Regions from separate parts of the Bradyrhizobium sp. SZCCHNGR1005 genome, predicted to be linked through region 2. Evidence: predicted binding sites of a transcription regulator. Region 2 holds the regulator's gene; each other region holds the start of a gene.
What was found. Region 2 encodes PhoB, which activates phosphate uptake and scavenging genes when phosphate is short. Its sites were predicted from a motif close to TGTCATNNANCTGTCAT; they were not measured.

Region 1 (2,202 bases), on a different contig from region 2:
ATCGCCTTCGTCATCATGGCAGCGCTGCTTGCGCTGGTGCCGTGGACCGGGATCTATCCCTTCTTCGTGATGCAGGCGCTGTGCTTTGCGCTGCTCGCCTGCGCCTTCAACCTCTTGATCGGCTATGGCGGCCTGCTGTCATTTGGCCACGCGATGTTCCTGGGCACGGCCGGCTATTGCAGCGCGCACGCCTTGAAAGTGTGGGGCTTGCCGCCGGAGCTCGGCATCCTGGTCGGCGTCGCGGGAGCCTTCGCGCTTTCGGTCGTCACCGGCTATATCTCGATCCGGCGCCAGGGCATCTATTTCTCGATGATCACGCTGGCGCTGTCGCAGTTGCTCTATTTCATCTATCTGCAGACGCCGTTCACCCATGGCGAAGACGGCATCCAGGGCATCCCGCAGGGGCACCTGTTCGGCATCTTCGATCTGTCGAAGTCGACGGTCCTGTACTATGTCGTGCTGGTGGGCTTTCTCGCCGGCTTTCTGCTGATCTTCCGGACCATCAACTCGCCCTTCGGCGAGGTGCTGAAGTCGATCCGGGAAAACGAGCAGCGGGCCATCTCCCTCGGTTACAAGACCGACCAGTACAAGCTGCTGGCCTTCATCCTGTCGGGGACGATCGCAGGCTTTGCCGGCGCGCTGAAAGTGTTCGTGGCGCAGAACGCCTCGCTGACCGACGTGCACTGGTCGATGTCGGGCGAGATCGTGCTGATGACCCTGGTCGGTGGTCTGGGGACGGTGTTCGGACCGGTCGTCGGCGCCTTCGTGATCATCGCCATGCAGCAATATCTGGCCGGGTTCGGCCAGTGGGTGACAGTGATCCAGGGCGTGATCTTCGTCGCCTGTGTGCTGACCTTCCGCCGCGGCGTGGTCGGCGAGATCGCCCATTTGTTTCGGCGCTCGCTCTAGCCGTTGATATTGCAGCAATTTTTTGCCCAAGAAAGCGGTGGACGACGAGGCTTCCGCTTCTATCGGAACGCGATCCGCGTTATGACAGATTTGTGACGGGCCGCCCTCGGCCCGTTTCCGATCGATGGATCTCGTCTTATGCTGCACTTGTTTCGCGCCGTCCTCCCCAAGGAGGAGCGCTTTTTCGACCTGTTCGCTCGCCACAACAAGGTGGTGATCGAGGGGGCACTGGCGCTGCAGGACATGCTGAAGGGTGGCGATGACATCCTTATGCACTGCCAACGGGTCAACCAGTTCGAGAACGAGGCCGACAACGTCACCCGCGAGGTGCTGACGGCTGTTCGCCGGACCTTCATCACGCCGTTCGATCGCGGAGATATCAAGAGTCTGATCACCTCGATGGACGACGCGATCGATCAGATGCAGCAGACCGCCAAGGCGGTCATGATGTTCGAGGTCAAGGAGTTCGAGCCGACCATGCGCGAGATGGGCGGGCTCCTGGTCGAATGCGCCAATCTGACCGGCCGGGCTTTGCCGCTGCTGCGGGCGATCGGCCAGAACGTGCCGATGATCACCGCCATCACCGAAGAGATGACCAAGCTCGAGGGCCGCGTCGACGATCTCCACGACATCGGGCTGAAGGAGCTGTTCCTCAAGCACCGCCACGCCAACACCATGGACTTCATCATCGGCGCCGAGATCTACGACCACCTGGAGAAGGTCGCCGACCGTTTCGACGACGTCGCCAATGAGATCAATTCGATCATGATCGAACAGGTGTAGGGCGCCGTCGTGGATGCTCCTCTCGGTCTTCCGCTCCTGGTCGGGTTGATCGCGGTCGCGCTCGCCTTCGATTTCCTGAACGGGCTGCATGACGCCGCCAACTCCATCGCGACGATCGTGTCGACGCGGGTGCTGCGGCCGCAATATGCGGTGTTCTGGGCGGCCTTTTTCAACTTCATTGCCTTCGGGGTGTTCGGTCTGCATGTCGCCCAGACCATCGGCACCGGCATCATCGAACCTTCGGTCGTCGACGCGCAGGTGATCTTCGCCGCGCTGCTCGGCGCCATCGCCTGGAACCTGATCACCTGGGCGGCCGGCATTCCATCGTCCAGCTCCCACGCCTTGATCGGGGGCCTGGTCGGGGCAGGGGTGGCCAAGGCGGGTCTGTCGGCGACCGTGTGGAGCGGGCTGTCGAAGACGGTGCTTGCGATCGTGCTGTCCCCGCTGCTCGGGCTGGTCCTGGCCATGATCCTGGTCGCGATCGTCTCCTGGGCTTCGGTGCGCTCCACG
Region 2 (2,202 bases):
GAGGCAGCGAGACCCGAATTGACGCGCCGGACTACGACGGCATTGCCGAGGAGATAGAGATGGCCAGTGAACATACCGTCAAGGCGTTTGACAGCGACCTGCAGGAGCTGACGCGGCTGGTCGCGGAGATGGGCGGCTTGGCCGAGCGGCTGATCGTGGATTCCGTCGACGCGCTGGTGCGGCGCGACGTCGCGCTCGGCGAGCGGGTGATCCAGACGGACGCCGAGATCGACAGTCTGCAGCGGCTGATCGAGGAGCGCGCGGTGCTCACCATCGCCCGCCGGCAGCCGATGGCGGTGGACCTGCGCGAGATCGTCGGCGCGATGCGGGTTGCGACCGACCTCGAGCGGATCGGCGACCTCGCCAAGAACATCGGCAAGCGCGTCGCCGCGCTGGAGAGCGATTTCCATCCCTTGAAGCTGATCCGCGGTTTGGAGCACATGACCGACCTGGTGCAGTCGCAGGTCAAGTCGGTGCTCGACGCCTATGCCGCCCACGATCTGCCGGCGGCGATGACGGTGTGGAAGGGCGACGAGGAGGTCGACGCCATCTGCACCTCGCTGTTCCGCGAGCTGCTCACCTACATGATGGAAGATCCCCGCAACATCTCGTTCTGCATTCACCTGATGTTCTGCGCCAAGAACATCGAACGGATCGGCGATCATGCGACCAACATCGCGGAAACCGTGTTCTACATGATCGAAGGCCAGCCGATGATCGACAAGCGTCCGAAGGGCGACATGACGTCCTTCGCGGCCACCGCCCCCGGAAACTGAGAGAGAAGCTGAGCGATGAGTGCGCGCATTCTGGTTGTGGAAGACGAGGAAGCGCTGACGACGCTGCTGCGCTACAATCTCGAGACCGAAGGTTACGAGGTCGAGACGGTTGCGCGCGGCGACGACGCCGACACGCGACTGAAGGAACGGGTGCCCGATCTCGTGGTGCTGGACTGGATGCTGCCGGGGCTGTCCGGCATCGAGCTGTGCCGGCGCCTGCGCGCCCGGCCCGAGACCAAGCAGCTGCCGATCATCATGCTGACGGCGCGCGGTGAGGAGAGCGAGCGGGTCCGCGGGCTCGCCACCGGGGCGGACGATTACATCGTCAAGCCGTTCTCGGTGCCCGAGCTGTTGGCCCGCGTGAAGGGTCTGCTCCGTCGCGCGAGCCCCGAACGGCTCGCCACCGTGCTCGCCTATGGCGACATCGAGCTCGATCGCGAGAAGCGCCGCGTCGCCCGCTCCGGCCGGCCGATCGATCTCGGGCCGACCGAATATCGGCTGCTCGAGTTCTTCCTGGAACATCCGGGCCGCGTGTTCAGCCGCGAGCAGCTGCTCGACAGCGTCTGGGGCCGCGACATCTACATCGACGAGCGTACGGTGGACGTGCACATCGGACGCTTGCGCAAGCTGCTCAATCCGGGACGCGAACAGGATCCGATCCGCACCGTGCGTGGCGCGGGCTATGCGCTCGACGACCGCTTTGCGAAGGCGGAATCGTGAGCTGAGGGCGATCGCGCAGCGACAAACAGCACCCGATCAAAGGCGGAGCTTCGGCTCCGCCTTTTTTGTCATGACAAGCGCGCTTGCAACGTGCGCCGCCGTCATCCCGGCGAACGCCGGTACCCATAACCGCAAATGCTGATGATAGAGCTGCAGCTGTAGCTAACATCCATCATAACCACGCCCGCCGGTGGTTATGGGTCCCCGCGTTCGCGGGGACGACAGCTGATGGCTGAGCTAACAGCGCGTCCAAGATGCGCAACAGATCAGCGTGCCGGGCTCTTGCCGGGGTGACGACGGCGATCGGCCGCGGGCTGATAGGCGATGCGCGAATGCTGCGCGCAATAGGGCAGGCCGTTCAGCGCCTTGCCGCCGCAGAAGAAGAAGTCCGCGCTGGCGGGATCGCCGACCGGCCAGTGGCAGGTGCCTTCGCGGAGCTCGAGCAGCGACAGCCGCTGGTTCATCGGCACCACATTGTCGAAGGTGATCGGATCGGGCTCCGTCTCGACCTCGAACACCTGGGCGAGCGCGGTGTTGCCGCGCGCCACCGGGCGGGCCACCCGCATCATCGGCTGAGCGGGGCGGGCCTTGCGCTGACGCGGAGCGGCGGCGGCAGGGCTCTTGGCACGGCCGGAGAGGCCGAGCCTGTGGACCTTGCCGATCACGGCGTTGCGCGTCACATTTCCGAGCTCCGCTGCGATCTGGC
Region 3 (2,202 bases), on a different contig from region 2:
CTGATGAAGATGCTCGAAACGGCCGACGTGCTGATCGAAAACTTCAAGCCGGGCACGCTGGAAAAATGGGGCATCGGCAGCGATGCCCTGCGCGAGAAATTCCCCCAGCTGGTGCATTGCCGGATCTGCGGCTTCGGTGCCGATGGCCCCCGCGGCGGCAATCCCGGCTACGACGCGATCATCCAGGCCATGACCGGCATGATCGCAGCGACCGGCTCGCCCGAAAGCGGGCCGATGCGGATCGGCGTGCCGCTGGTCGACATCACCACCGGGCTCTATGCCGCGATCGGCATCCTGATGGCGCTGTCGGAGCGGCACCGCTCCGGCCTCGGGCAATTCCTCGAAGTCACGCTGTACGAGACCGGACTCGCCATCATGCATCCGCATACGGCGAACTACTTCATGCACGGCAAGCCGCCATCACTGACGGGCAACGAACATCCGAACCTCGTGCCTTACGCGATCTTCCCGACCAAGACCGACGACATCTTCATCGGCGTCGGCAATGACGGCACGTTCCGTAAGCTCTGCAAGGAGATCGGCCGGCCGGAGCTCGGCACCGATCCACGCTTTGCCCGCAACCGCGACCGCGTCGCAAACCGCGCGGCGCTACGGACAGAACTCGCCGCGGTCTTCAGCCAGTTCGAGGCCGAACCTCTCTGCGACCGGCTGCTCGGAGCCGGCCTGCCGGCAGGTCCGGTGCAGAAGATCGACCAGGCCCTGACCAACGCACATACGCTGCATCGCGGCGATGTCATCGAGAAGGACTGGTACAAGGGTGTTGCCTCACCGATCCGGCTCGGCCGCACCAAGCCGAGCCTGCGCTCGACCCCGCCGAAGTTCAGCCAGCACGCAGGCGAGGTGCTGGGCGAGTTCGGCTATTCGGACGAAGCCATCAAGGCCCTGGTCGACAGCGGCGCTGTCTGCATCGAACGCAAGCGCTGAACGCGAGCCGCCGGTTCAGCTCCACGTGGGCGGGCGGCCGCAACAAATGTAGGGGGAGTTCGCGCGCTTTACCGGCGCGGTGGGGCGTGCTTTCCCCAGCAACTGCGGCCGTCTATACATCTTTCATTGAACCGTCATCCGCCGCTGCTAACGGCCACGAACGTTGATGACGCCCCATGGGAGGTACTTTTGATGTCAGTTCGACAATTTAGCGCCGCGACTTCGGTCCTGGCCATGATGGCCTTTGCCGCCGCCTCGCCCGCGCATGCGGTGACCGAGATCCAGTGGTGGCACGCCATGACCGGCCCGAACAATGACGTCGTGAACAAGCTCGCCAGCGACTTCAACGCCTCGCAGAGCGACTACAAGATCGTTCCGAGCTTCAAGGGCAGCTACGCCGACACGCTGAACGCCGGCATCGCCGCGTTCCGCGCCGGCAACGCGCCGGGCATCATGCAGGTATTCGAGGTCGGCACCGCGACCATGATGGCTGCCAAGGGCGCCATCAAGCCGGTGTCCGAACTGATGAAGGAGGAGGGCGAACCGTTCGACCCGAATTCCTATCTGCCGGCGATCACCGGTTATTATTCGACCTCGAAGGGGGACATGCTGTCGTTCCCCTTCAACTCGTCGAGCATGGTGATGTGGGTCAATCTCGACGCATTGAAGAAGGCCGGCATCGATGCTCCTCCGAAGACTTGGCCGGACGTCTTCGAAGACGCCAAGAAGCTGCATGCAGCCGGCAATCCGACCTGCGGTTTCTCCACGGGCTGGGTGACTTGGGCGCTGATCGAACAGTTCAACGCCTGGCACAACCTGCCGATCGGCACCAAGGCCAACGGGCTTGACGGCTTCGACACCGTGCTCGAGTTCAACTCGCCGCTGGAAACCAAGCTGCTCGAGAACCTGGTCGAGCTGCAGAAGGACAAGAGCTTCGACTATTCCGGTCGCACCAACACCGGCGAAGGCCGCTTCACCTCGGGCGAATGCGCGATGTTCATGACGTCGTCGGCGTTCTATCCGAACGTGAAGGCGAACGCCAAGTTCAACTACACGGCGGTCGCGATGCCGTATTTCCCGGAAGCGAAGGGCGCACCGCAGAACTCGATCATCGGCGGCGCTTCGCTGTGGGTGATGGGCGGCAAGTCGAAGGAAGAGTACAAGGGCATCGCCAAGTTCTTCACCTTCCTGTCCGACACCGACCGTCAGGCCAACCTGCACCAGGTCTCCGGCTATCTGCCGATCACCAAGGCGGCA
Region 4 (2,202 bases), on a different contig from region 2:
CACGCGCTCGCTCCCCGCCCGATCTATAGAGGTCCACAAGGCCTGGATCTCGTCAGCGTCCATCGAGTCCTGCGCATCCAACAGTAAGACAGCGTCGACCTCACGCGCCGGCAAGCTGTCCAGAAGCTGCGCGATATTGCCTTGAACAGGGATGATCACGCCGACACCGTTGCGCATCCGAGCGAAATGGCAACGCTGCAAATATGGCGGCAGGCAGCGGTCGTCGGCGCCAGTGTAGGCGCGGCGTAGCGCCTGCCAGGCAAAGTAGTTAGCCGTCTCTGAGCTACCCTCGAGCAAGCGCCGCAACCGCTGGTAAAGCACGCTATCGAGCGGCGCTTCCGCTTTCAGGAGCGCCCGCTGTCGCGGCGAAATACCGAGACCGAACAGAAAAATCCGGACGTCCATCATGAGCCGCAGCGGCATCGAATGAAACAGGCGATCAAGGCGCGCCATCGCTTCAAGCCGCTCCGGAGAATCCACCGCCCCCCTCAGCAGGGCATCGAGATCAATCCCAAGAACACGTGCAATCAGATGAGCCAAACCGATCGCGCGACCCAACAGTCCGTGGCGGTAGAGACCGTCGGTGAAATAGGTGTATCGCTGCCGCCCGAGAACATTGCGACCGTCCCAATAGCTCCGCGCATGCCCATCGAGGAGCGGACGTAGTTTCCGGATGTAGCGGGCTGCATTCGCGGGCGAGGCTGCGTCACCAAAGAATTCCCAGAACTCGTTGTAGCCGGCGAACGCACGCACGCCCGCAAGCCTCAATTTGAGCAGCGCGAGCTGGGCCTCATTGCGATCGACAGCATAAATCTGCGCCGGCTGCGCGGTGAGATAGGAGAGCACGTTGCAACCGCCAGAGGACATTGCCACGATCGTGGACCCCAGCGGCAATTGCAACGCCGCGAGGTCCGCTTGCGGATCGTCCCAGCTTTGGGTGTGCATCAAACGTTGTAGTGAGAACGCGAGCGCCCTGTTCCAGAGCGTCATCGCATTCTCATGCCTGCTGCCGCGTGCCGTCCCGGCGATCAGTTGCGTCGTCATCCATGCCTCGGCTCACCGATTCGGCAATGGTAGCGCGGACGCAATGCAGTTATGCGACAGACGGACTACATCCTTTCGTACGCACGTCTTGAAAAAGTCGCGCAGAAAACGCGATCAATCGTCCGATCTCAAGACAGTGCGACGACCGCGGCGCAAGGTTCGCCACCCCTCCACACTGCCGAACAATGCCAGTGCGATCACAAACGGCAATAAATGGTAAAGAATCCGGAAGATCAGCAGCACCGCAAGCACGGGATCCTTATCGTCACTTCCGAGGCCGAGCAGAATTGTCGCATCGAACATCCCGATGCCGGCCGGCGCATGACTGGCGAAGCCCAGTAACGTGGCCGCGATGAACACGGCCATCAACCGCGAGACCTCGATATCGAGCTCCGCCGGGATCAAGACGTACATGGCGAGCGCGGCGGTGCTCAAATCAAACAGGCCTATCAGGATCTGCAGCAGGACCAGGGGCCCGGACGGAAGCCTTACCGGCCAGCGCTTGCTGCGCCGTCCAGGCCAGCTCCAAACCACGAAGCCAAACACTCCGGCGAGCAATGCTGCTGCGACCAACCGATTCAACGCCGGCGGCCAATACTCAACCCAGCCGAAGGCATCGGGATCGATCATCAGGCTGAGTCCCAGGGCCGTCAGATTGCCGAGCCAGAAAGTGAGGCCGGTCAGAAAGCTGATATTCGCGATGTCGATCGCACCAAGCTTGTAGCGGGAATAGATTCGATAGCGGATGACGGGAGCGATCAAAGCGACGGCCCCAATACCATGGGCGATCGGATAGCTCGTAAAGCTTGCAAGTGCCGCCATACGGAACGGAATATCACCTCGGCCGATCGTGCGAAGCGCGAGCAGGTCGTAAAGCGTCAGGCTCGCGTAGGACAAGATGATGAGCGCCAGGGCCAGTGCGATCAGCCGGATGTCCGTATTCTCAGCGATCGTCAGCGCGTGGGCTATATCCAGCTTCTTGACGGCGCGGGTGAGCGCATAGATCGCAGCGACGGCAACGATCACACTGACCGCGAGGCCACCAAGACCTCGGAGCCAGGCCTTGCGGCTCAACGCCGCCTCGGGTTGATCGTCGGGCAGGACGGCGAGCCTATGAGGTCCTGGCGGCGCGGATGCACCAGCCGATTCGGGTCGATT

Region 1: QXZ85_RS17960 (DUF47 domain-containing protein) is a predicted target of PhoB. The motif match lies at 991-1,007, and genes of this name have one in related genera.
Region 3: ugpB (sn-glycerol-3-phosphate ABC transporter substrate-binding protein UgpB) is a predicted target of PhoB. The motif match lies at 1,067-1,083, and genes of this name have one in related genera.
Region 4: QXZ85_RS13850 (BtaA family protein) is a predicted target of PhoB. The motif match lies at 1,098-1,114, and genes of this name have one in related genera.

What each region holds. Positions count from the first base shown of each region.
Region 1 covers NZ_JAUEZC010000004.1:52,048-54,249, forward strand. Annotated here, with positions in the region: gene QXZ85_RS17955 (branched-chain amino acid ABC transporter permease) at 1-909, shown strand, start outside; gene QXZ85_RS17960 (DUF47 domain-containing protein) at 1,048-1,692, shown strand; gene QXZ85_RS17965 (anion permease) at 1,702-2,202, shown strand, end outside.
Region 2 covers NZ_JAUEZC010000006.1:48,942-51,143, forward strand. Annotated here, with positions in the region: gene phoU (phosphate signaling complex protein PhoU) at 60-776, shown strand; gene phoB (phosphate regulon transcriptional regulator PhoB) at 792-1,496, shown strand; gene QXZ85_RS23950 (GcrA family cell cycle regulator) at 1,763-2,202, opposite strand, start outside.
Region 3 covers NZ_JAUEZC010000002.1:674,619-676,820, reverse strand. Annotated here, with positions in the region: gene QXZ85_RS09215 (CaiB/BaiF CoA-transferase family protein) at 1-945, shown strand, start outside; gene ugpB (sn-glycerol-3-phosphate ABC transporter substrate-binding protein UgpB) at 1,138-2,202, shown strand, end outside.
Region 4 covers NZ_JAUEZC010000003.1:338,547-340,748, forward strand. Annotated here, with positions in the region: gene QXZ85_RS13850 (BtaA family protein) at 1-1,044, opposite strand, end outside; gene QXZ85_RS13855 (YbhN family protein) at 1,159-2,067, opposite strand.